One region of the Exiguobacterium sp. JMULE1 genome, then DNA from elsewhere that is predicted to be linked to it. Evidence: predicted binding sites of a transcription regulator. Region 1 holds the regulator's gene; each other region holds the start of a gene.

What was found. Region 1 encodes LexA, which represses DNA repair genes until DNA is damaged. Its sites were predicted from a motif close to CGAACATATGTTCG; they were not measured.
Region 2: the regulator LexA is predicted to act here: its motif matches at 3,671-3,684, upstream of EXW93_RS02070 (Y-family DNA polymerase).
Region 3: the regulator LexA is predicted to act here: its motif matches at 4,025-4,038, upstream of EXW93_RS01430 (NUMOD4 domain-containing protein).

The regions. Positions count from the first base shown of each region.
Region 1 is NZ_SGWC01000002.1:1,041,182-1,049,361, forward strand. It holds gene dhaL (dihydroxyacetone kinase subunit DhaL) at 1-448, shown strand, start outside; gene dhaM (dihydroxyacetone kinase phosphoryl donor subunit DhaM) at 441-809, shown strand; gene EXW93_RS05490 (hypothetical protein) at 913-1,218, opposite strand; gene glpK (glycerol kinase GlpK) at 1,294-2,796, opposite strand; gene EXW93_RS05500 (MIP/aquaporin family protein) at 2,840-3,541, opposite strand; gene EXW93_RS05505 (metal-binding protein) at 3,664-4,197, opposite strand; gene lexA (transcriptional repressor LexA) at 4,229-4,843, opposite strand; gene yneA (cell division suppressor protein YneA) at 5,055-5,342, shown strand; gene EXW93_RS05520 (YneB family resolvase-like protein) at 5,388-6,041, shown strand; gene EXW93_RS05525 (DUF896 domain-containing protein) at 6,155-6,391, shown strand; gene tkt (transketolase) at 6,647-8,180, shown strand, end outside.
Region 2 is NZ_SGWC01000002.1:350,586-358,765, forward strand. It holds gene EXW93_RS02055 (undecaprenyl-diphosphate phosphatase) at 1-789, opposite strand, end outside; gene EXW93_RS02060 (ZIP family metal transporter) at 1,149-1,961, opposite strand; gene EXW93_RS02065 (YolD-like family protein) at 2,013-2,342, opposite strand; gene EXW93_RS02070 (Y-family DNA polymerase) at 2,326-3,648, opposite strand; gene EXW93_RS02075 (pentapeptide repeat-containing protein) at 3,825-4,463, shown strand; gene EXW93_RS02080 (MBL fold metallo-hydrolase) at 4,532-5,287, opposite strand; gene EXW93_RS02085 (arsinothricin resistance N-acetyltransferase ArsN1 family A) at 5,348-5,836, opposite strand; gene EXW93_RS02090 (1,2-dihydroxy-3-keto-5-methylthiopentene dioxygenase) at 5,962-6,498, opposite strand; gene EXW93_RS02095 (methylthioribulose 1-phosphate dehydratase) at 6,515-7,135, opposite strand; gene EXW93_RS02100 (2-hydroxy-3-keto-5-methylthiopentenyl-1-phosphate phosphatase) at 7,132-7,791, opposite strand; gene EXW93_RS02105 (2,3-diketo-5-methylthiopentyl-1-phosphate enolase) at 7,788-8,180, opposite strand, start outside.
Region 3 is NZ_SGWC01000002.1:220,765-228,944, reverse strand. It holds gene EXW93_RS01450 (NUDIX hydrolase) at 1-190, shown strand, start outside; gene EXW93_RS01445 (GGDEF domain-containing protein) at 238-1,329, opposite strand; gene EXW93_RS01440 (hypothetical protein) at 1,475-1,651, shown strand; gene EXW93_RS01435 (methyl-accepting chemotaxis protein) at 1,741-3,390, shown strand; gene EXW93_RS01430 (NUMOD4 domain-containing protein) at 3,438-3,965, opposite strand; gene EXW93_RS01425 (AAA family ATPase) at 4,098-4,676, shown strand; gene EXW93_RS01420 (GNAT family N-acetyltransferase) at 4,715-5,056, opposite strand; gene EXW93_RS01415 (DNA alkylation repair protein) at 5,204-6,103, opposite strand; gene EXW93_RS01410 (bifunctional transcriptional activator/DNA repair enzyme AdaA) at 6,100-7,143, opposite strand; gene EXW93_RS01405 (class I SAM-dependent methyltransferase) at 7,306-7,881, shown strand; gene EXW93_RS01400 (response regulator transcription factor) at 7,859-8,180, shown strand, end outside.

The DNA.
Region 1 (8,180 bases):
GTTAGAAGAACACGGCGAGTATGAGGACTTAGGAGCTTTATCGAAAGAGGTCGGGATGACGCTGATCAAGACGGTCGGTGGGGCATCCGGTCCTTTGTACGGCACGGCATTCGTTAAGTTCGCTGGTGCGTTCAAAGGAAAAACAGAAGTCGAAGGTGCAGAACTCGCGGATGCTTTCCATGAAGCGACGGAAGGCATCAAATCGCGTGGGAAATCGGAATTCGGTCAAAAGACGATGGTCGATATTTGGACACCGTTCCAAGAGGCGCTCTCGCAAGACGGGGATTTGAAAGCGGCAATCGATCAAGCGCTTGCTGATACGAAAGCGCGCATCGCAACGAAAGGGCGTGCGTCTTACTTCGGTGAAGCGACAGAAGGCGTCCAGGACCCAGGTAGTCTATCGAGTGCGTTGTTGCTCGGCGAAATCGCGGAGGTGCTTCATGGTTAATCTTGTACTCGTTTCCCATAGTGAAAAGCTCGCGACTGGACTAAAGGAACTGTTAGCAGAGATGGCACCGGATACGCCAGTCTTAATAGCGGCAGCTCTTGAGGATGGTAGCATTGGAACGGACGCGACGCGAATCGAAGAAACATTAAATACACTAGACGACGATGGAGTCGTCTTAACGGATATCGGTTCTGCGACGATGAACACGGAATTGGCACTTGAACTATACAGTGGCGAACGGACGGTTCGGTTTATCGATGCACCCCTCGTCGAAGGCGCGTTTTTAGCGGCAGTCCTAAGCGGTCAGTCTAAATCCGTTGATGAGATTGAAGATGGATTGAAAAAAGAGTTTGGCAAATAAGTAATAAATCCTCCTTTGCGAGCAGGCGAAGGGGGATTTATTTCAATTTCTTTTACTCGTATTAAAACTTAGATGAGTGTTTCATGAATCAAAACGACTGGAGTCATTTTTCTAACCACTCTCTAGGTAAATGAATTGTAGCTAAATCAATGGTCTGTAATTCATTTAGAGTATAACTGTTAGCAAGATACATATCCCATTGTGCATCGATATCGTTTGCTACCTCAGTCGCTTGCTCACTTAACGGATAGCTCTCACGTCCGTCGGTTGCGATTTGGTAATAATCGTTATGGTACACGTCGGTCATGTAGCAATAACACCAATCTGCTAGTTCTTCATGTGTGATGTTGCCATCCAGCGCGGCCTGAATGTGTTCTTTTAGCTGTTGATCAGAATAAGTAGAATTCATGACACACCTCTCGCTATATTTTTTATAAGATATCAAAAACCCGGTCCCTCTGCAAAAGGAACCGGGTCAATTGTTTTATTTTGATGGTTTGAAGACCATTGTCGCTTCAACTGCTTTTTGCCATCCAGCATAGCGTTGCTCACGATCGTCTTCTTTCATCTCTGGTTTGAACTGGTGATCCAGCTTCCATTGTTGTTTGATTTCCGCTTTATCTTTCCAGTAACCAACAGCTAATCCAGCAAGGTAAGCTGCACCGAGTGCTGTCGTTTCGTTAATTTGCGGACGATCGACAGGAACGCCGAGAATGTCCGATTGGAACTGCATCAAGAAGTTGTTGGCTACAGCACCACCGTCGACACGGAGTGTCTTCAGTTCGATCCCAGAATCTTGTTCCATCGCTGTTAACACGTCGCGTGTTTGGTAAGCGAGTGATTCAAGCGTTGCCCGAACGAAATGCTCTTTATCTGTTCCGCGTGTTAACCCGAAGATTGCGCCACGAACATCTGAATCCCAGTACGGCGCACCGAGACCAACGAAGGCAGGAACGACATAAACACCGTCTGTTGAGTCAACTTTCGTTGCGTAACCTTCTGAATCTTTCGCATTTTTCAGCATCCGGAGTCCATCACGGAGCCACTGGATCGCAGAACCGGCGACGAAAATCGAACCTTCCAGCGCATATTCCACTTTTCCATCGACGCCCCAAGCGATCGTCGTCAAGAGTCCATGATCAGAAGAAACAGCTTTCTCACCTGTGTTCATGAGCATGAAGCAACCTGTTCCGTATGTGTTTTTCCCTTCACCTGCTTCGAAGCACGTTTGACCGAAGAGTGCTGCTTGTTGGTCACCCGCAATACCAGCGATTGGCACTTCGTAACCGAAGAAGTGATACGGTACCGTTTTGTCGTAGACTTCACTCGACTGACGAACCTCTGGCAACATCGAAGCAGGAACACCGAGGATATCGAGTAACTCTTCATCCCATTTTTGTTCGTAGATGTTATACATCAATGTTCGTGAAGCGTTCGTGTAGTCCGTGATGTGCGTTTTTCCACCAGACAGTTTCCAAACGAGCCACGTATCGATCGTACCGAAGAGCAATTCACCGTTCTCTGCTTGCTCCCGCGCACCTTCGACATTATCAAGGATCCATTTGACTTTCGTTCCAGAGAAGTAGGCATCAATCAGAAGTCCTGTTTTATCGCGGAACTTCTGGTTCAAACCTTGTTCTTTTAAATCGTCACAGATACCAGACGTTTGACGCGATTGCCAAACGAGTGCGTGATAGACCGGTTTACCTGTTTCTTTGTTCCAGACGACCGTCGTTTCGCGTTGGTTCGTAATGCCGATTCCGGCGATTTGCTCAGGTTTGATATCTGCTGTTCCGAGTGCTTCGGCCATGACGGCAAGAATCGAACCCCAGATTTCGTTTGCATCATGCTCGACCCAGCCTGGTTGTGGGAAGTATTGCTTGAATTCCCGTTGTGCCGAGTTGACGATTTTCCCATCGTGATCGAAGATGATCGCACGTGAGCTTGTCGTACCTTGGTCGAGTGCTAGGATATACTTGTTTTCCATTTCGAAATCCCCCTTGAGCGGTATGTGTTAGTGAGACGTGATCTTAGTAGATCAATTGATAGATGAACACGGCAATCGCTCCACCGATGATTGGACCAACGACAGGAATCCATGAATAGCCCCAGTCAGATGAACCTTTATTCGGAATCGGTAGGATAGCGTGCGCGATACGCGGTCCAAGGTCACGAGCCGGGTTGATGGCATACCCTGTTGTACCACCGAGCGATAGACCGATGACGACGACGAGTAAACCGACGATGAGTGGTTTTAAGCCGTCTCCGAACGTCGTTAAACCAAGTGCCAAGATACCGAAGACGAGAACGAATGTCCCGATGATCTCAGAAATCAAGTTCGACGGCGTATGACGAATCGCTGGACCTGTTGCGAACACACCGAGTTTTGCGGCTTGATCATCAGTCGCTTCAAAATGTTTCATGTAATGAAGCCAAACGAGAATGGCGCCGATGAAAGCTCCGACAAGTTGTCCGGCAATGTAGATCGGAACGTCTGCCCACGGTAGGTCAGAGTTCAAAGCAAGTGCAATCGTCAATGCGGGGTTCAAGTGTGCTCCGCTTTCAGCAGCGACGAATGCTGCTGTCATGACAGCAAGACCCCAAGCGAACGTGATGACGATCCATCCGCTGTTTTCCGATTTCGTCTTTTTCAAGACGACACCGGCGACGACTCCATCCCCGAGCAGGATGAGGATCATCGTACCGATCATTTCTAGTACAAAGTTATTCATGCAAAAACCCTCCCTTTGGATTAAAGCAGATAATGGCCTTTCTACTTTAAATTACTCCGATTTGAGAACGTTTTCAATACATATAATTGAAATATAGGAATGGAAATTTTTTATTTTGATGTTTAAAGATACGAAAAAGTGGATAAGAAAACACCTCTTCCTGCCTGCAAGCAAGCAAAAGAGGTGTTACCGACGACGTTTTTTTCTTTTTTAGGTCGAAACCAACTGCTGGAATAATCTAGTAGGATATGAATCGTACTCGCCACCATGATGCCAACGATGAATGCAGGCAAGGAAGCAAACCACGAATCAATCGTAGCAGAATCAAGAACCTGAAAATATAGACTTATAAATAGTAGGGGAATCAGAATCGCAGCACTATAAAGAAGCCGAATGATGTCTCCGATGATCAGTCCATGCGACCAGATCGATCGGTGAGGCATGATCTTGACATACGGCATCCAAAGAACTCGAAATGGTCCAAAGCGATAATACGGTTCTGACTTTAAATCGAGGTCGGGTGACAACCAAAGGGTACCGACAGCGATACCGATGGCAGTCGGTAACCAATCGGTTTGTTGCGTTGCGACCGAATACGCAACGTAACCCGTCAGTGCGACGGTATTGACGGTATCATGTACATTTCCTGATGGCATGAAAAAAGACCAGTCGTAACTGGTCCCTCCGTCAATGAATCGTCCGATACACGCCGATTACCTTACCAAGAATGGAGACATTATCGAAATACATCGGATCCATCGAGTCATTTTCTGGTTGTAGACGTACCTGTTGATCTTCTAAGAAGAACCGTTTCACCGTCGCTTCGCTATCTTCGGTCATAGCTACGACGATTTCTCCGTTTTCTGCTGTGTTTTGTTGGCGCACGATGACACGATCGCCGTCAAGAATACCTGCGTTAATCATCGATTCACCATCGATCGTCAACATGAAGACCGTCTCGTTCCCTACATAATGTGCAGGGAGTGGGAACTGTTCTTCGATGTTTTCAATCGCTGTAATCGGAAGACCTGCTGTGACTTTCCCGATGACGGGAACATGGACGATGGCTTCCGTGATTTCTTCAGGCTTATCAAGCAATATCTCAATCGCACGTGGTTTCGTCGGGTCACGGCGAATCATTCCCCGTTTCTCGAGTCGATCCAAATGACCGTGTACCGTCGAGCTAGACGCGAGTCCGACTGCTTCTCCGATTTCACGAACTGATGGTGGATACCCCTTCAGTTTCACTTCAGAGACGATGTAGTCGAGAATCTCTTGTTGGCGCTTAGACATTTTCCGCATACGAATTGCCACCTCTTTCTGGATTGAAGTTTGAAATGTAAGAATATATGTTTCTAGATTCACTATAACATAGAACAAATGAGCGTACAAACAATTGTTCGACATTTTGTGTTGACCGAACACGGGTTCTGTGTTTATTATGAGTTATGCGAACAATTGTTCCGCGAACGTTTATTCTAACTCATTCATTTTATATTTGGAGGGATTCATGATGATTCATACGATTCGTACTCATGCTTTTTCAATTCTCTTCTATGCATTAAGTATTGCCTTCGTGATCTTTTTACTCACACCGCGCCCGGATGAAAAAGTGGCGCAACTAATGACTGCTTCCGTTACGGTCGATGAGAACGCTACAGTTGAACAAATCGCTGAAGTCTACAATGACGGTTCGATGTCAGATGAAGAATACGTCAACTGGTTGATTAAAAATAATGATGTCGAGACAAAACACGTCATCTCAAAAAGCAAAATCGTTGTACCAATCGCACAACAATGACAAAATGGAAAAGTTGTGAAAGAACGAACAGGGATGTGAGGTACGATGAAGGTCGTGATTTATTGTCGGGTGTCGACCGAAAAAGAAGCACAAGATAGTTCGATTGAACGCCAACGGATGGAACTTTCGAAGGTCGCGTCTCAAAAGGGTTTTGATGTCGTGGATGTCGTCTCTGAAAAAGAGAGTGGATATGACGTCGATCGGGAAGGGATGCTGACGGTTCTTGATCATGTGACACGTGATGCGGTAGATGCGGTCCTCGTAACGGATGACACACGGATTGGTCGAGGGAATGCGAAAATCGCTATTTTGCACACGTTTAAGAAGCACGGTGTTCGGTTGATGACACTTGATTCCGATGGAGAATACCAACTTGCTGATGCAGAAGCGATGGTCCTTGAGATCGTCTCACTCGTGGAAGAATATCAACGTAAACTGCATAATGCAAAAATCGCGCGCGGCATGCGGCGAGCGGTCGAACAAGGCTTTCGCCCGGAACGAAATCTGAATCGCCAAGGAGAGAACGCCGGGCGTAGCCGAAAGGACGTACCGATCGAAGAAATCGTACGTCTCCGTGAACTCGGACTGACGTTTTCAGATATCGCCGTTACGCTTCGCGGGATGGGACATGATATTTCAAAGGCAACGGTCAATCGTCGATACCTTGAATACCGAGAATTGACGCCTAGCCCGGAATGAGAAGCAAGTAACCCGTCGACTGACGCGGTTAACTTGCTTTTTTTAGTAAGCTCTTTTACAGTAAGAATACAATTGAACTACTCAAGTTTGAGTCGTACAGAAAGAGGGATTCCATGTTATCACAAGAACAATTAGATCGAATCAACGCATTAGCGAATAAATCAAAAGTCGAGCCGTTATCAGAAGCAGAAGCGGCAGAGCAAAAAGAGTTACGTGCAGCGTATCTCGCAGCATTCCGTGGATCGTTCAAAAACCAACTCATGGGCATGAAGATTGTTGATGAAGAAGGTACGGACGTAACACCAGAGAAATTAAAACAAGCACAAGAAGAAGAACGGAATAAACAATAATCGTTTGTTTCTTCTATAGAAGAAAGAGGTTCGCGTTAAGCGGACCTCTTTTTTGTTTAGCGCTGTTAGATGAGGAAACATTGCACGATAGCAATACATCTTAATAACGATCTTTCATCAATTCATGCATCCTGTATGAGTCGATAGAACGGCTATAGATAGCGCATTCATTTTAATGTGACATACTATTTAGAAAAGTTGTATCACATTTAAGAGTGTGCTAAAATGAGTAGGAATTTGTGAAAAAGAGAGAGGATGATTGTTTTGACGAACATGACGACAGTAGAACAATTAGCAATTAATACGATTCGTACCTTATCGATTGATGCCGTACAAAAGGCGAACTCGGGTCACCCAGGTATGCCAATGGGAGCAGCGCCGATGGCATTCTCGCTTTGGGCGGATCATATGAACCACAACCCTAAAAATCCAGAATGGTTCAACCGCGACCGTTTTGTACTTTCAGCCGGACACGGTTCGATGCTTCTCTACTCACTCCTCCACCTATCGGGATATGATCTATCAATGGATGATCTTAAATCATTCCGTCAATGGGGATCAAAAACACCAGGTCACCCGGAATACCGTCACACGGCTGGTGTAGATGCGACGACAGGTCCACTTGGTCAAGGGATTGCAATGGCAGTTGGTATGGCGATGGCAGAACGTCATCTTGAAGCAAAATACAACCGTGACGATCTCAACGTCGTCGATCACTTCACATACGGAATTTGTGGAGATGGAGACTTAATGGAAGGTGTCTCAGCTGAAGCGGCTTCACTCGCAGGTCACCTTGGTCTTGGTAAATTGGTCGTATTGTATGATTCAAACGATATCTCACTTGATGGCGATCTCGATAAATCATTCTCTGAAAACGTCCAGAAGCGCTTCGAAGCGTACAACTGGCAAGTCATTCGCGTAGAAGACGGAACGGATATCGATTCGATTTCGAAAGCAATCGCGGCGGCGCAAGCAGAGACGACAAAACCAACATTGATCGAAGTCAAGACAGTCATCGGCTTCGGTTCACCGAACAAATCAGGGAAATCGGCTTCTCACGGTGCACCACTCGGTGAAGCGGAAATCAAATTGACGAAAGCTAGCTATGTATGGGATCACGAAGAGTTCTACGTCCCTGAAGAAGTCAAATCATTGTTCGACGAGCGGATCGTCCAACGTGGTGCTTCTGCGGAAGACGCATGGAACGAAACGATGAAACAATACGAAGCAGCTCACCCGGAATTGCATGCGGAACTCGTTCGCGCGATCGCAAACGAATTGCCAAGCAACTGGGAAGCAGATCTTCCAACGTACGACTTGTCATCGAAAAAAGCGACACGCCAAACGAGTGGTGAAGTCTTGAACGGTCTTGCGAAGAACGTTCCGACATTGTTCGGTGGTTCAGCTGACCTTGCAGGATCGAACAACACGATGCTCAAAGGCGAAGCAGACTTCGATATCGACCCAAGTGGTCGTAACATCTGGTTCGGTGTACGTGAATTCGCAATGGCTGCGGCTGTCAACGGTATGGCACTTCACGGCGGCGTCATTCCTTACGGCGCGACATTCTTCGTCTTCTCGGATTATCTCCGTCCAGCAGTTCGTTTAGCAGCATTAATGGGACTTCCATCAATTTTCGTCTTGACGCACGACTCGATCGCTGTCGGTGAAGATGGTCCAACACACGAGCCAGTCGAGCACTTGATGAGCTTCCGTGCAATGCCGAACGTCACGATCTACCGCCCAGCAGACGGAAAAGAGACGATCGCAGCATGGAAAACAGCAGTTC
Region 2 (8,180 bases), 690 kb from region 1:
GATGGCGAACGGAACGAGTTTGATCTTGTTGATCAGCTTCAAGAAGAAGCGAATCGATAAGAGGGCAAACACGAACGACGCAACGAAACCGACAGCATAGAATGCGAAGTGGTTCGGTTGAATGTTCTCCCAGTTCTTAACGAGCGAAAGGAAACTAGCACCGAACATGATCGGTACAGCCATGATGAACGTAAAGTCAGCTGCCGTCCGGTGATTCATCCCGAGGAAGACCCCTCCGGAAATCGTTGAACCAGAACGAGAGAAGCCAGGCCAAAGGGAAATACATTGGAACAGACCGACGAGTGCTGCTTGGCGATATGTAATCTGATCAAGCGATGTCGTTTTTGGTTCCTTTGGTCCGAATTTATCGGCTGCAATCATCAAGAGGGCACCGACTGCAAGACCGATGATGACCGTCTCAATCGAGAAGAGGTTCTCATCGATGAAATCTTCGAATAACAATCCGAGAACAGCTGCTGGTAGAAGACCGATCAAGACGTGCCGTAGTTTTAACTTGTGTGTCCCTGCTGCGTCATGTTCGCCTTCAATCTTATACAAACCGATCAAGCTGAAGAGGCGTTTCCAAAAGACGACGACGACCGCAAGAATCGATCCGAGCTGAATGACGATTTTAAAGGTGTTCGCCGAATATTTACCGAGAAAATCGGTAGTTTGCAACCACATGTCATCGACGATGATCATGTGACCCGTGGAAGAGACCGGTGCAAATTCCGTCATCCCTTCGACGAAACCGAGTAAGAGCGCTTTTAAAAGTTCAATGATTGTCATGGTAATCTCCTTCTATACGATGTGCTAGTTAAAAACATATCATGTTTTATTCTTGTGAGATAGAACTAATCGGAATATCGGGCGCAGGTCTGAGAAAGTATGATGCGCTTCAGACGAAACCCGATGCCTAGATTCGTTTGAATAAGAGTGAGCAGTTATCTAGATTCCATAGGATATGACTAAGACACTCCGTCGTGTCCATTCACATTGAGATAGTTATGAGAGATAGGGAAATTTTTCTGTTAGGACACAAGGTCAGAAAAACTTCAAATCGATTGGTTTTGCTAGAATGCGCCTGAATCTACAAACAGAAAAACGAGCAGAAGACGGTATCATCCACTGCTCGTTTTGCAACGGCTTCATCCTAAAGCGACGTCAAGAATCATCATGACCGTAAAACCGACCATCAAACCAAGCGTTGCTAAATCGGATCCGTTTTCTGCTTGTGATTCCGGAATCAATTCTTCGACGACGACGAAAATCATCGCTCCGGCAGCAAACGATAACGCATACGGGAGGAGCGGTTGAACGAAGAAGACCGCGGCTGCTCCGACCATCGCGGCAATCGGTTCGACGATCGCTGACAATTGACCGTAATGGAAGGCGCGCCGGCGCGACATCCCTTCACCGCGTAATGGAATCGATAGGGCAGCTCCTTCCGGCATGTTTTGAATCCCAATCCCGAGTGCGAGCGTCAAAGCACCGGCGACGGTCGCTCCGTCCATGTTCAAGGCAGCGGCGCCAAAAGCGACACCAATCGCAAGACCTTCGGGAATATTGTGCAACGTGATCGCAAGAAATAGTAACGTCGTTTTCTTGAGTCCTGTCGAAGGACCTTCCGCTGTCTCGAGTGGTGCAGATAAGTGCAAATGCGGCGTAACGAAGTCGAGGAGACGGACGAAAAATCCACCAGCGAGAAAACCGATGGCGGCAGGAATCCAGGCGATTCCTCCATCCTGCTCCGTGAACTCGATCGCAGGAGCAAGCAGCGACCAAAACGACGCGGCAATCATGACGCCGGCAGCAAAACCGAGCATCATGTTCATGACGCGTTTTTCAATCGTCGTAAAGACAAAGACGAGTGCCGCACCAAGTGCGGTTAACCCCCACGTCATCATTCCGGCAAGCAGTGCTTGCACGACGACGGGGAGAGAAGTAAACCAATCCAACATGACTATTCCTTCTTTCCGGGCACGATTTAAAGCATCCATCTGTATGAGAGCTTACCCGTTTTCGATCCGGACGATTCGTGTGAAGGGAATTTCAATGACTTCACGTCCGCGCAGAAAGAGAACGGAACGTTCGGGTTCTAATCGTTCGACGAAACCGACGACCGTCACGTAGCTACTTTCCTTATAATACGTGATTTCAAGTTCGTTTCCTTCTATTAAAGCTTCTTGAAGCAGAAAGTGCCATGATTCTTGCAACTGTTCATCAATTTCAGGCAAGTCGAGCTGATGCATCTGGACATAGTATTCCCGCAGCAATTGCAAATGTTCCGGCATGAGAAAAGGAATCCATTTTAAATTTCCCCGATCACGATACGCTGTCATGAAGATCACCTCCCGGATGACCGCCGACAAAACGAAGGCGACGTTTGGCGACACTCGTATCAAGAAACGAGACAGCGAGGCGAATCGTTCCTTTTCCGTAGCGGAGGTTAACGACATCCATTGCTTTTAATAACCGTCGCCGTTTCCAGAGCCGCGCATTATCCTCGAACAAAGACAACTGTAAGGTGCCTTGATCGGCAGTCAAATGCCCCACTGCAACGGATAAAAATCGAACAGGTTCCCCATCGAGCCAATTCGGTTCGAACAATTGTAAGACGTGACGCAAAATGATGCGTTCATCGGATGTCGGGTAAGGCAACCGCACTTGACGGGAGAAGCCACTTCGGACGACGTTTCGAGAATAACGGACACCGATGTGAACGGTCCAGCCGACTTGATTCGAAAAGCGGCAACGTGCGGCGACATCCTGCACCAGTTCATTGAGCACATTCTGGATGCGTTCGAACTGATAATAGTCCTGCATTAAGGTCACACCGTGTCCAATCGTCCGTTGAGGAGCTTTCTCGAACAGATGACGCGGGGGGAGCAGTGTCGGTGATGCGTCGAGTCCCCAAGCGTGATGCCACAGTTCGGCACCGATGACACCGAAGCGTGCGTGTAACTCTTCGACAGGGCGCATGGCAAGATCACCGATTGTTTCAATCCCCATCATCTGCAGATGTTGTTCCATGCGGTGTCCGACTCCCCACATCTTCCGAATCGGAAAGTCATGAAGACGTCGTGCGACATCAGCATATCCACATCGCGCGATGCCTTCTTTTTTCCCGATTAAATCAAGCGTCAGTTTTGCGATGACGTTATTTGGACCAATCCCGATGCGGACGTGGATGCCGGTCTGTTTCAGGATCGCTTCTTTAATTTTGAGAGCAGCTTGCAGGTCGGAACCAAATAGGCGATCGGTTCCGGTCATGTCAATGAAGCTTTCGTCAATCGAATAGACGCGGATGGCTTCAGGTGGTGCGAATTGGTGCAGAACATCCAGGACACGAATCGACGTCTTCATATAAGCAAGCATACGTGGTTCGACAAGTCGAATCGTACGACGAACAGCGTATGGCAATTGCTCGATTTCATACAGTCGACCGGCTGTCTTGATTCCAAGTGCTTTTAAAGCAGGGGTGGCAGCGAGAATGACGGATCCGCTTCTTTTTAAATCGGAGACGACCGCCAGGCGTGTCGTCAAGGGAGGGAGATTGCGATACTGGCATTCACAGCTGGCGTAGAAGGACACACTGTCGACGCAAAAAATACGTTTATCTTGTGGTAAAACGACGGAAGGAAACATCTGAATCACTCCTTTACATAAAAGAACGTATGTTCTTATTTTAATTTTCCTTGACTATAGCATGGTCTCAAAGTGTCTCAAAATAAAAACTGTTGGAAAAAGGGGGAATTGAACGATTTTCCCTCATATAAAAGGAGTTTGGTACACTAAGGGAGAGAAAAAAGGGGGAACCTTCATTGAAAGAGACCGTTATCCGATTACCAGAATTACCGAAGACGCTTCAGCCAGAGACGTTCGATCAAGTCGAAATCGATGACCCGTATCTAAAAGGAGCGCGTTATGAGAAAGAGTCGATGCCGAGTGAACTGACAGAACGCATCGATGCCTATCAAGTGTGTTTTCAAAATGTCTCGTTCGCGAATCTGACCTTTGACCGTGGTTCGTTCGAAGATATTCGTTTTGAGCAATGCGACTTAACGGGATGTCACTTCCAAGAAACTCGTTTTCACCGTGTGTCCTTCGTCGGATGCCGGATGACGGGCATCCAGTTTGAAGATTGTACGCTTGACCATTTAACGATTCAGGAAGGGCTTGCGGATTACGCACAGTTCATTCGCAGTACGGTCCGTCATCAACACTGGAGCGAAACGACGATGAAAGAAGCACAGTTCTTCGAAGTGAAGCCGACCCATTGGAAACTCGAAGCGGTCCGGCTTACAGATAGCCAATGGATTGAAACACCGTTAAAAGGTCTCGACCTCCGGCAGACGGAACTCTCTGGTATTACGATCGATCCGCGATTTTTACCAGGCGCTGTCATTACGGAAGAGCAAGCAGTCGCCTTTGCTCGCTTGTTAGGTCTTGTCATCCCATAACAAAAAGAAGTCCTGCTTTCGATTGTTACTCGAAAAGCAGGACTTCTTTTTAATGAAGGTTACTGTTCTTAAAATGACATCGTTTCGCCATCCTCTGGAATCAGGAAATGGGCAGAAAGGTGGAAGGCGGCTAAAAAGTCAGCAATCATATCACGTCGCAAGAGACAGTGGTTGACGGACTCGAGGTGCGAGACGATGATCGTCGCTTCCGCCGCCGCTTCGTGTACGGCAAGGAGATCACGCTGTGACATCGTGATCGGCTCTCCGGTCAAGAACTGGGCGGCGCCACTGTTGACGACGATGATATCGGGTGTATGTTGTTCGATTGCATGCGCGACCTCGTCGCACCAGATCGTATCACCTGCGATATAAAGTGTTGGTTCGTCCGGATGGGTGAGGACGAGCCCAGACACACGTCCCATCCGTTCGCCGATTTCACCGACACCATGCTGTCCACCTGTTCGATGGATTTGGATATCACCGATCGTCACACCGGAATCGAAGGAAGAGACGTTCGTGAAGCCGGCTTCTCGGATATGCTGCGCGTCTTCTTCTTGCTGCGCATAGAGTGGCAAATGCTTGGGTAATAGTTGTTTAGCAGCATCATCGAAATGATCAGCGTGCAGGTGCGTGACGAAGATGGCGTCAGGATCGAGCAGTGTGTTGACATCGACCGGTAAGTCGACGAGTGGATTAGCGATGGCATTCGGTGTTTGACCGAAGGGAGGCAAGCTGCCTTTTTCGCCGAGGAACGGATCGATCAGTAAGACTTGATTGGCATACGTGACAACGAGTGTTGCATTGCGAATTTGTTGAATATCCATTAGGTTCATCCTCTCTCAATGACTCGAATTGACTATTCCCCGTCTGGCATTCAATGAATCCTATCGCAAGCGTTTCTCCATCGCCATGACGTCGACATATTCACCGTTCAACTGTCCTTGCTCCTTAAACGTTCCGACGATCCGAAACCCGGAGCGGATATAGAGTTTTTGTCCGATTTTATTGAATGGGAAGGTGAAGAGAATGAGTTTATGCATCTGATGATCACGGGCGTATTGCTCAGCCGTTTCAAGCAAACGTGTGCCAATCCCTTGTCCACGATGAGTCCGGGTGATATAAACCGAAATCTCACCGACGGATGCATAGACAGGACGCGGATTATACGGATCGAGGGAAATGAAGCCGAGGACACCTGTGTCATCTTCAGCGACATATCCGGCATATCGATCGGTGCGTTCTGCATACCACTGGGTCATGAAGGATAAGTCCTTTTGGTCGGTCTCAAGCGTTGCGATTCGATCTTCGATGCCTTCGTTATAGATGGCGAGAATCGCTGGTAAGTCGTGTTCCGTTACGGGACGAATATGCATGACGCTCACTTCCTCATCGCTTTTCCTTCATTATATCGGTTACGTGTCAATGTAGTGATATGTTTGTGCGATAAGAAAAAGCGCCGATTCCCTTCATATAAAGGAAATCAGCGCTTTTATCGTTCTTAAGAGACCGTTGACGTCTCGTTTTCATAAATCGGAACCCAGCCGTCTGTCGTGACGAAGATCCGAACAGCAACGACTTTACGATCGTCTTGAAGCGTAAAGTAGTGGCGTGTGTTAACAGGAACGGAAATCAAATCACCAGGATTGAGTTCGATGTTATAGTAGCCGACTTCTTCGTCTTTGATCGCGAAGACGCCATGACCGCTAACGATGAAACGAACTTCATCATCCGTGTGATGATGTTCTTTCTGGAAGTTGACGAGTAACTCATCAAGGTTCGGTGTCGTATCCGAAAGTGAGATGATATCAGCTGTCTGATACCCACGACGTTCTGATACGTCTTTGATTTCGGGAGCGAACGTATCGAGAATCGTTTGTTTGTCTGCATCCGTCAGTGTGAAGTTCTCAACGAGAGGCGCTGGAAGTTTCGAAACGTCCCATTGTTCGTAAAGAACGCCCCGTGACGCAAGGAAGTCAGCGACTTCCGTTTGATCCGTATACCGTGTGTTTGTTTCTTGGAATAAGACTGTTGCCATGAGATGATTCCTCCTTTTAATGAATGGATTGACGGCATGATTGCAACGTCAACGTGTAATTGAATAAAAACTCGAAGGCTTCGAGGTGTTTCTTTGCTTCAAAGGCGGTCGGTGCCCAGACCGTGATTCCGTGATTGCGGATCAGGACGGCACCACTGTCTGCTGTGACATGAGGTGCAAAAGCAGCGGCAAGCGTCGGAATGTCCGCATGATTCGGAATGATCGGTACCGTGACCGTCGCATCCTCTTCCCAGTGTCCGAGTGCCTTGATGATTTCTTGACCGGAAAAGGTGATGCTGCCTTGATCGCCATAGAGTTCCGAAATCACATTGTTCGCAATCGTATGGACATGCAGGGAACAACCGGCGTCCGTTCGATTGAACACTTCGACATGGAGCAATGTCTCAGCGGAAGGACGCCCGGATTGCTCACCGATCAATTGACCGGTCGCATCGACATGAACGAAGTCGTCAGGAGTCGTCTGCCGTTTATCTTTTCCGCTTGCCGTCACAAGGAATTCAACCGGGACACCGGATGTCCGAATGGCGAGATTGCCACTCGTACCAGGGAACCAATCGCGAGCCGCAAGCTCTTGTTTGATGGCGCGTAGCTCTTCATAGCGTCGCATGAATGTCATGTTGTCACCTCCGCTCGTGTTAAATCATGAACGATATCATGGAACGTCTCAAACGGTGTATAGGCGATATCGTTCTCTTCACACAACGTGATCAGATAATCACGGGCATAGACACGATCCGCTTGTTTTGAGAGTTCGAAGTCCGTCACCGAGTCGCCGATGACGATGATGACGTCACCGTCTTTACGTAGTGTCCGGGCAACGGACGTTTTACAACAGCCGCACCCGTTCGTACAATGGGCATCGCAGGCGTTTGGCCAATCGATATGGACGAATGGACCACTGAAATCGGCGACGTTACAGTAAATCTGTTCTTGTTCAAGGAATGGCGCTAAGATCGGTTCGACGAAAAAGTCCATTCCGCCGCTGACGATCGAGAAATCGATGTCTTGACGACGACTGTACTGCAGTAACTCCGAAAATCCGTCGCGAATGACGGCGCGCTCCAGTAAAAAGTCAAGATAGGACGCTTTCCCATCAGATGGCAGAAGTGCGAACATTTGCCCGACACCACTTTGAATCGATAACGTCCGGTCGAGTACGCCGCGTTTTAACGGTTCGAAGTCACTCGCTGGCGCAAATGCCTGCATGAGTGCGATGATGTTATCCTGTGTCGTCACGGTACCGTCGAAGTCACAAAGAATCCGTACGGTCATGACTTGATCCCCCAAGCGTCGAGGGCGATCCGTAATTCTTCATGACGCGATGCTGCCGTCGATAGGGATTCATTTGCGAGTGCCGCATCGAGTGCCTGACGGAAAGCGGTGACACCAGCCGCAGCACCTTGCGGATGACCATGTACGCCGCCACCGGCGTTGATGACGGAATCGATACCGAAGTCCCGTACGAGTTGAGCGACGAGTCCAGGATGAATACCGGCTGAAGGAACCGGGAAGATCGATTTCGTCTGACCGAGACGGGTCGCTTCGACCGCGATGCCACGGGCGACATCCTTTGGCAAAGCGACATTGCCGTAAGGAGACGGGAATAGCGTCAAGTCTGCTCCAGCAGCACGCGGTAATGTGCCGAGTAAGACAGGAGCTGC
Region 3 (8,180 bases), 820 kb from region 1:
CCTGACGCATCCCGATCGGCAAATCGTTCTCTTGATGTACGTCTGTTCGACGCATCAAACGGACGTTCAATTATCAGTGGAACACGACGCTTATCTCTGGGCGGACGAAACAATGATTCGTCAGTTGATCGCGCCGAATATCTTAGCTGATTTTGAACGACATGATGTATTTTCGTTACTGCATCGCTAAACACAACTGCCCCGCCTGACCAGTTGGTCGAGCGGGGCAATTTTTATTTACAGTAAAGGATCTCGATAACAGACGACGCGATTCCGACCGGTTTGTTTGGCTTCATACAATGCTAAGTCCGCTTTCTGGACAGTCTCAAATACAGTCGACGCTTGATCGGATGAAGCAGCCCCTAGCGATAACGTGACATGAAACACAGGATGCTCCTTATAAACGAAGTGTTGATCGGCGCAGGCAGATCGAATCCGTTCCCCGAGTCGTTCCGCTTGTCGAAGTGGTACGTCCGGCAATAGTAAGACAAACTCTTCACCACCGTATCGACCGACGACGCCCTGTTCCGGACAATACGATTGTAAGAGGTGACTGAGTTGTCGTAAGACGACGTCACCCCCTTCATGACCGTATGTATCGTTGATTGATTTAAAATGATCGAGATCGAGAATGAGGACGGAAAAGACCGTTCCGTTCTGAGTATACTCGGCTAACGTTTCATCTAGCTTCCGGCGGTTTCCGAGTTGCGTCAGTCCATCCGTTAAAGCCAGTTCCTGTTGCGTATGTACGAACAAAAAGTGCTTCCTTAGTTCTTGTAAGAAACGATAGGTGACGTAGCCACCAATCATGATGACGATGATATAGACGAGCGCAATCTCTAAAAACCGCTCGAACGTGTTCGTTAATAAATAGAGCGCCGGTAAGCTGTATGCGATACCTGTTCCAAGCAACACGAGATAATCCTTCATCCGTTGAGCAGCGAACCGTCGATAAATCGTCGCTGTCACGAGTAACGCGACACAGATCAAGGTTGTCAGAATCAGTCCTTGGTATTCGCCAGCTGGTGTCACTGCAAATCGGGCGCCGATGATGAACAGCATCGTGATGCTACCGCTGACTAATCCGCCGTAAAAGTACGCCGTGACGAGCGCAACGAGACGCAAATCAATCTTTGCAACGTCATAGGAAATACTGTTAAAGATCAACAGGGCACCAATCACACCGGCGATACAACCGATCGCGAGTCGGACTTGTAAGGAAGAGTTAGGCGAGATGCGCTCGATCCGTCTTAGCGGTAAAAACGCAAACAGCAATGTCGCAATCAACAGTGAGAAGTTCAACAACAATGAATTAAGCAACGTAAGCACGACGACATCCTCCTCATTCCATTTCAGATGTTTACTCTATTCCCTCCAAATTACACATTCCCCTCTTTTTCCAAGGTTTTCAAACAAGAGGAGAGGGAATCAAACAAATATGTCTATCGTCTACATCATTAAGGGGGAATCTTTCATGGACCGTCAAGCTGAAAAACGAAAAAGTAAGATGCCATTCTTCATTATTCTCGTTATCGCTATCTTCGTCATCGTTGCTGCTGCGTTGATCATTTATGTCACATCTGAACCAAAAGAAGAGACACAAGCACTTATGACACATCTTGCGACTGTCCTTCCGGTTTACGTGAATTAGATTCACAAGACCTTTACACAAGCCGTACAACACCTTCATACATGTTGCTTTATCTCCTTCCGATAGGTACACGGGAGGAGATGTTTTTTATGCTTATGAAAAAACGATTATTAGCACAACAACTAAATGGATGGTTGATTCCGATCGTTGCCATCGGGCTGATCGTGATCAGCGGTCTCAGCGTTTACGCATCGTATCAACAATCCGTCGCAGCAACTGAGGAACGGCTGATGCGTGAGTTAACCATGTTCGACGCGAATGTCCGGGCAACGTTTCTTGCGTATCCGGATGACGCGACAGACCGCTCGCGTGCCATCAAACGATTGCAACAGCAACAGCGAACCGACTTATCACGTGACGACTATTCGATTCGCTTTCAAAGCCTGAAAACGAGTGAGGCGTTCCGACCGCTAACACTCGAACCGGCAAAACGAAAACAACTACTACAGCACTTAAAAACAGCCCGTACATATGCTTTTTCGAATCAAGACCAGTTTCTTGTCGCAATGACGATTCCGGAACTCGATGACGTCATCTTGCTGACGACCGATCGCGATAAATTAATCGCCCCTGCTCGCGATTTAGCTTGGACACTCGTCTGGGTCAGTGTGATTACGCTTGTCAGCATCAGCTTCTTGATTCGCTCACGAATTAGAAGACAACTCGCCCCACTATCGAAACTCGCCTTACAGATTGAAGAAGCGCATGCGAAGCGATCGTATCGTCCATTAACACTCAAAACGACGACCTTTGAGTTACAACAGCTGACGTTTCAATACAATCAGTTGATGCAACAGATCGGAGATTTAACGGCTGAGATGCAACAAGCGAGTCAGGAACTCGAATCCGTCCAACCCCACTTTTCTTCGCGCTTATCCGCGATGGATCAATCAGTCCAAGCCGTCGATGAAGTCGCCGGTTCTTTACTTGCGCAATCGTCGCAAATGGATCAGACAATCGTCGCCTCGACACGTTTGACCGCTCAAGGGCACGATGCGTTAAGTGAGATGCAAACGACACTTCTCAACAGCCAACATGCCGTAACCCGTTTTCAACAGACTGTTCAGACGAATCACACGACACTTGAGATCTTACAAGAGGAAAGCCAGTTACTAAAGGAACAATCCGCGACGACAGAGCAGATTTTGCAACAGACCTCACACCTACAGCAACAGATGGAGACCTCAATCTCGCACATTCAGCGCGTTGCTGAAGAGACGCGCCGCTTGTCGCTGAACGCGCTGATTGAGGCAACCCGTGCTGGAGAAGCCGGTCGTGGCTTTATCGTCGTTGCCAAGGAAGTCGAAAAACTCGCAATCGATATCCGAACGAGTACAGATCACATCCGTCAAGTCAATCAGACATGGACGGCGGGACTCGATCAAGTCGAACAAGCCATCGTGCAGATGACCGAACGTTTTCTCTCAACATCGCAACAGCTCGAGACGGCAACGGCACACTTGCAACAAATGCTGACTGAAGCGACGACAATTGAGACGACACTGGGTACCGTCGAACAACAACGTCAAATCGTCGTCCACGTTCAGTCGAACATGCAGGAACATCTACAGTCCGTTCAGCAGTTGATGTCGGAGCTCTCTTCTTACAGCCAAGTCCTCGGTGATCAAATGCAACACCACGTCAACCAGCAGACGGAACTGAAGACACATAGTGCGGTACTCGAGTCACGCATCAGTTCGTTGCAACAGACCGTTCGCTCGAGTGAATCGCCATCTTAACAAAAGGAGCGCCTCCCATCTCTGGTAAGCGCTCCTTTCCTCTGTTCTCAGCCGATATAACGTGCTTCCTTTTTATCGATGATATTTCGAATCCGGTTCTCCGTCACCTGATACTGCTCTGCCAGCTGACGAATCGTCTTCCCTTTTTCATACTGCGCGCGAATCGTTCGAATCTGAAACGATGACAGCGTCACATGTTGACCTAACAAGAGATCAAACTCGCCCAGCAGTTCAGTATACTGTTGATCGATCGAAGGCAGGACGTCTAAGTTCGATAACTGATCGTCAGCCCGTTTGCCGTTGCGCCGGACGAGTTTCGCTTCCGTGACGTCAGCCGTTAGAAAAGCTTGTGCAACGAGTACACCGACCTGGACGCGTTCTCCTCGACCACGTTGATAAAGCGTGACTTTCCGGTATCCTTCCCGATTGAGTCGCGGACGGAGCAAGACACCTTTTCGTCGTTGCTGGACACCGCGACACGTCACGATCGTTCGGTCGAGCGATCTTACGCGACCTAGCGATGAGACTTCATATATACCTACATAGCCGATGACGGATTTCCATTGTTCTTGCATGGTTGTCCTCCTTCAGACAAGGACACGACGGGACTTCATACTTGAATTATATCAAATTACGAACAAACGTTCTAGTGATGTCACTCGTCGGAATGTGCTATTCTTAGCAGAAAAAGGAAATGAGGTTCGTCTATGAAATTTGTCTTGTTACTCGGTCCCCAAGCGGTCGGAAAGATGACGATCGGTCAGGAAATCGAACGATTGACGGAGATGAAAGTCTTTCATAACCACCAGACGATCGACCTGTTATTGCCTTATTTTGATTTCTCTGAACCCGCACATCACCGCTTAAAGGATACGATCCGGCGCGAGATGTTCAAGGAAATGGCGAACAGTTCGCTCGAAGGTGTCCTGTTTACATTCCTCTGTCTATTCGGCGTCGAAGGTGGTGGTCTCGAGTTCATTGAAGAGACAGTCGAATTATTCGAACAAGCGGGTGCTGACGTCTATATCGTTGAACTCGATGCGCCGGTCGCAACACGCCTGCACCGGAACACGACCGAAAACCGATTGACGCACAAAGTAACGAAGCGTGATCTCGCTGCTTCTGAACAGGACTTACGCGAGACGGCGGACGGATACCGGACACGTTCGCTTCCAGGTGAACTACCGGACGTCAACTACCTCTTCCTCGATACGGAACAGTTAAGCGCGCGTGAAAGCGCTGAAGCGATTTGCGACCATTTCAACTGGTCCAAAACAACGGTCTAATCACAAACGAGCCCCGTCCTGCTCAAGCAGGCGGGGCTTTAGTGATGGAGTTCGCGTGCATATCGATTCGCCTGCAACTGAAATCCGTTTCGACGCCAGACTGTCTCACTGCCTGCTTCGCCGTAGACACGCGTCAGTAATAACGTCCGCGCGAAATACGACAAAATCGACGTCAACGCTTCTGTGATGTATCCGCGCTGATCGTCCTCATCCGTCGTTGTATAACGTAAGTTTCCGGTCGATCCATTCCATGTGAAGGTAATCGTTCCGACGATTGTTTTCTCACGTAACGCATGCAACGTCCACTTACAACCCGATTCGTCATCCGTTGCTTCGACAAACAGGCGTGACGTCGTAAAATCCGGATGTCTCCCTTGCATTCAGCTCTCCTCCTCGACCTCGAACGTTGCTGTCGCGTAAGCCTCTCCGTTAATCAAAATCGTTAATGTATGTGTTCCGGGATAATGGACACGCGTCGTCATGTTCCGAAACGATTGGCGTCGTTCGACTTGTAAGACACCTTTGACTTACCGCTCCCGCAGTTGAAACACCTTCCGACTCGTTCCGCGTTGTTTGACGTAATCGATCGCGTATTCAAGACGCAGACGTTGCTCGACGGAACTGTTTACTTGAAACGAAAACTGTAACTCTTGACCAATCGTCACTGGTGAGACGACCAAGTCCGTCACCTCGACCTCACCTTGCGTGACGTGTCCGAACAACTGTAATACTTCTGGATTTCCGCGCTTCAGTAACGTCCGGGAAGCGTGACGTAAAATCCAGTCTGTATTCGGATCTGTTCCTAAGTGACGTTCGATTCGCTCGATCAGGTATTCCGGATGTGTCTTTGAAATATCGTTCAAGTGATTGGCGACACTTTTTCGGACGTAGAGTGACGGATCCTGTAGTAAGGCGTCAAGAATCGGTAATGCTGGACGCGGATCAGCAATCAAACGCGGAATCGCTTGTCCCCACGGCAGACGCGGGCGTGTTCCTTCAGACGCTAAGCGCCGGACATGTTCATCATCTGATGTTGTCCATTTGAGTGCCTGCTCGAGGAAACGTTCCTGATCGACAAGTAGAAAACGCCGAACGGCGAACTCCGACGTCGAATGTTGCGTCAACTTGGCAAGTATCTCTATCGCAAGCGTCCAGTCAGAAAGGTCTGCCGTTCGTTCGACATACTCTGGAAAAACAATTCCCGGTAGCCCAGTAAACTGCGGTGCGAGTCGCTCTAGCTCCGACACCGAGTCCGGAAACGGTGGCAAGATCGTCTCCAGCGTCTCCGCCACACGACGGACACGTTGTTTAAACGCGAGTTCTTCCCAGTCTCCCTGCTCGACTCGTCTTCGAAAATCCGGTACATCGACCGCTGCTCCTAAGCGGTCGAGCCAACTCGGTGAAAATACATCTTTAATCAAACTCATCCTTCATCCAATCCTCTCTGTGTGCGCTCCAGTTTGAGCAATGTTTCCTTGCGTGCGAGTCCACCCGCGTATCCACCTAAATCTCCATTCGTCCGAATGACCCGATGGCACGGAATGACGATTGCCAGTTGGTTCGCTCCATTCGCTCGTGCGACGGCACGAACAGCAGTCGGTTGACCGATCCGGATCGCCAGCTCTTGGTACGAGATCGTCTCCCCACTCGGAATCCGCTCGAGTTCTTCCCAGACGCGGCGTTGAAATGGTGTCCCGTACCGCATCAGTGGCGTCTGAAACGATACCGGCTCTCCTTTGAAGTAACGACGGAGCTCCGCTTCGATCTGTCCAAAGACCGGTGATTCCCCGGGAACGATGACAGCGCGCGCTTTTTGACGTAATTGTTCGATTTCCCGCTCCAGTCCACGTCGGTCGACGAACTCGAGCAGATGTAAGAGTTGATCGTCGGCAATCGCCAGCATCGAACCGAGTGGTGTATCAAGCCATTTCGCGCGTAAGACCTGCCCGTCAAAGCGCGACGGTGCCTGCCCGAGAATCCGTGCTGACGCCTCACGAAAACCACTACTCGATTCATAACCTCCAGCCAACTGCCCTTCGATGATCGGCTTACCGGTCCGGATCTCCTTCATCGCAAGCCCCATCCGTCGTGCCCGAGCATACGCGACGAACGTCATTCCGAAGCGTTTCTTGAACTGGCGGCGTGCCGTTGATTCATCGAGACCAAGTGCTCGAAAATCGGCTTCCTTGAATCGTTTGTCTGGTTCTGCCTCGACCGCTTCGATCAAGCGTTGAATCGTACCATGATCGCCGGGATAAGCAAGCGGATGACAACGACGGCACGGTCGATAAGAGGCAAGTAATGCCTCTTGCGCCGTCTCAAAAAACTCACAGTTCTCTGCTTTCGGTTTTCGTGCCGGACACGTCGGACGGCAAAAGATGCCGGTCGTCTTGACACCAACAAAAAACGTTCCTTCGTACGTCGCGTCCCGGCGAACGAGCGCTTCATAATACGTGTGATGTTCCATCGCCTTCCCCTCCTTTGTCCTTAGTATACCGGCTTGTCCGGTCATCATGTCGCCGAAAATCAGGCATTGATATGTTTAAGATTCACTTAAGAAACATCGTCCTGTTTTCGAAAGGGACGATGTGCATACTACATGATATACTCAACGGAAAGTAGGGTTTTCATGTTTGATTTCTTAAAAGAAGCACTTCACGCACCACTCCGTGTCGGAGCCGTCGCACCGAGCAGTCCACGTCTGGCTGAAATGATGGCACGACGCGCCGTCGCCGATCGTCCACGCCAAATTCTTGAAGTCGGAGCGGGTGACGGAGCGATCACCAAAGCTTTACTGGCCGCTCGTTCACCGGAGACACATCTCTTGATTTGTGAACGGAGCGAAACGTTCCGCCCGGCACTCGAGCAGTTGCTAGCTCAAGAAACGAATGTCACTCTCTTCATTGGTGACGTTCAAGGATTATCCGATTCATGGAGCGGACAGATCGACGTCATCGTCAGTGGTCTCCCGTTCGCGTCATTCCCGGCAGCGTTGCGGCATGACTTATTAGCACAATTCCAAACGTTACTACGACCAGGCGGTCACTTCATCGCCTTTCAATACACCCGGTTCCAGTTCAAGATGTTCCGGGACTATTTCCAAGAACACAGTTATTCGCACACGCTCTACAATCTGCCCCCGGCTTATGTTTTCGAGGGGATACAACAGGAGGAATCTACACATGCCCACGCTCTTGATCGTTGACGATGAAGCAGACATCCGTCAATTGCTTCGACTGTATTTAACCAATGAAGGGTACGAGATCCTCGAAGCCGAAAATGGTGAGGAAGCGTTAGCGACTCTTGCAACGCGTCCAGTTGATGCGATGTTACTCGACGTGATGATGCCCGTTCGCGATGGCTTCTCGACCGTTCAAGCTGCGCGCGCTGCCGGTCACACGTTACCCGTCTTGATGCTGACAGCGAAACGCGAAGACATGGATAAAATTCAAGGTTTGACCTTCGGGGCGGACGATTACATCGGTAAACCGTTCAATCCGCTTG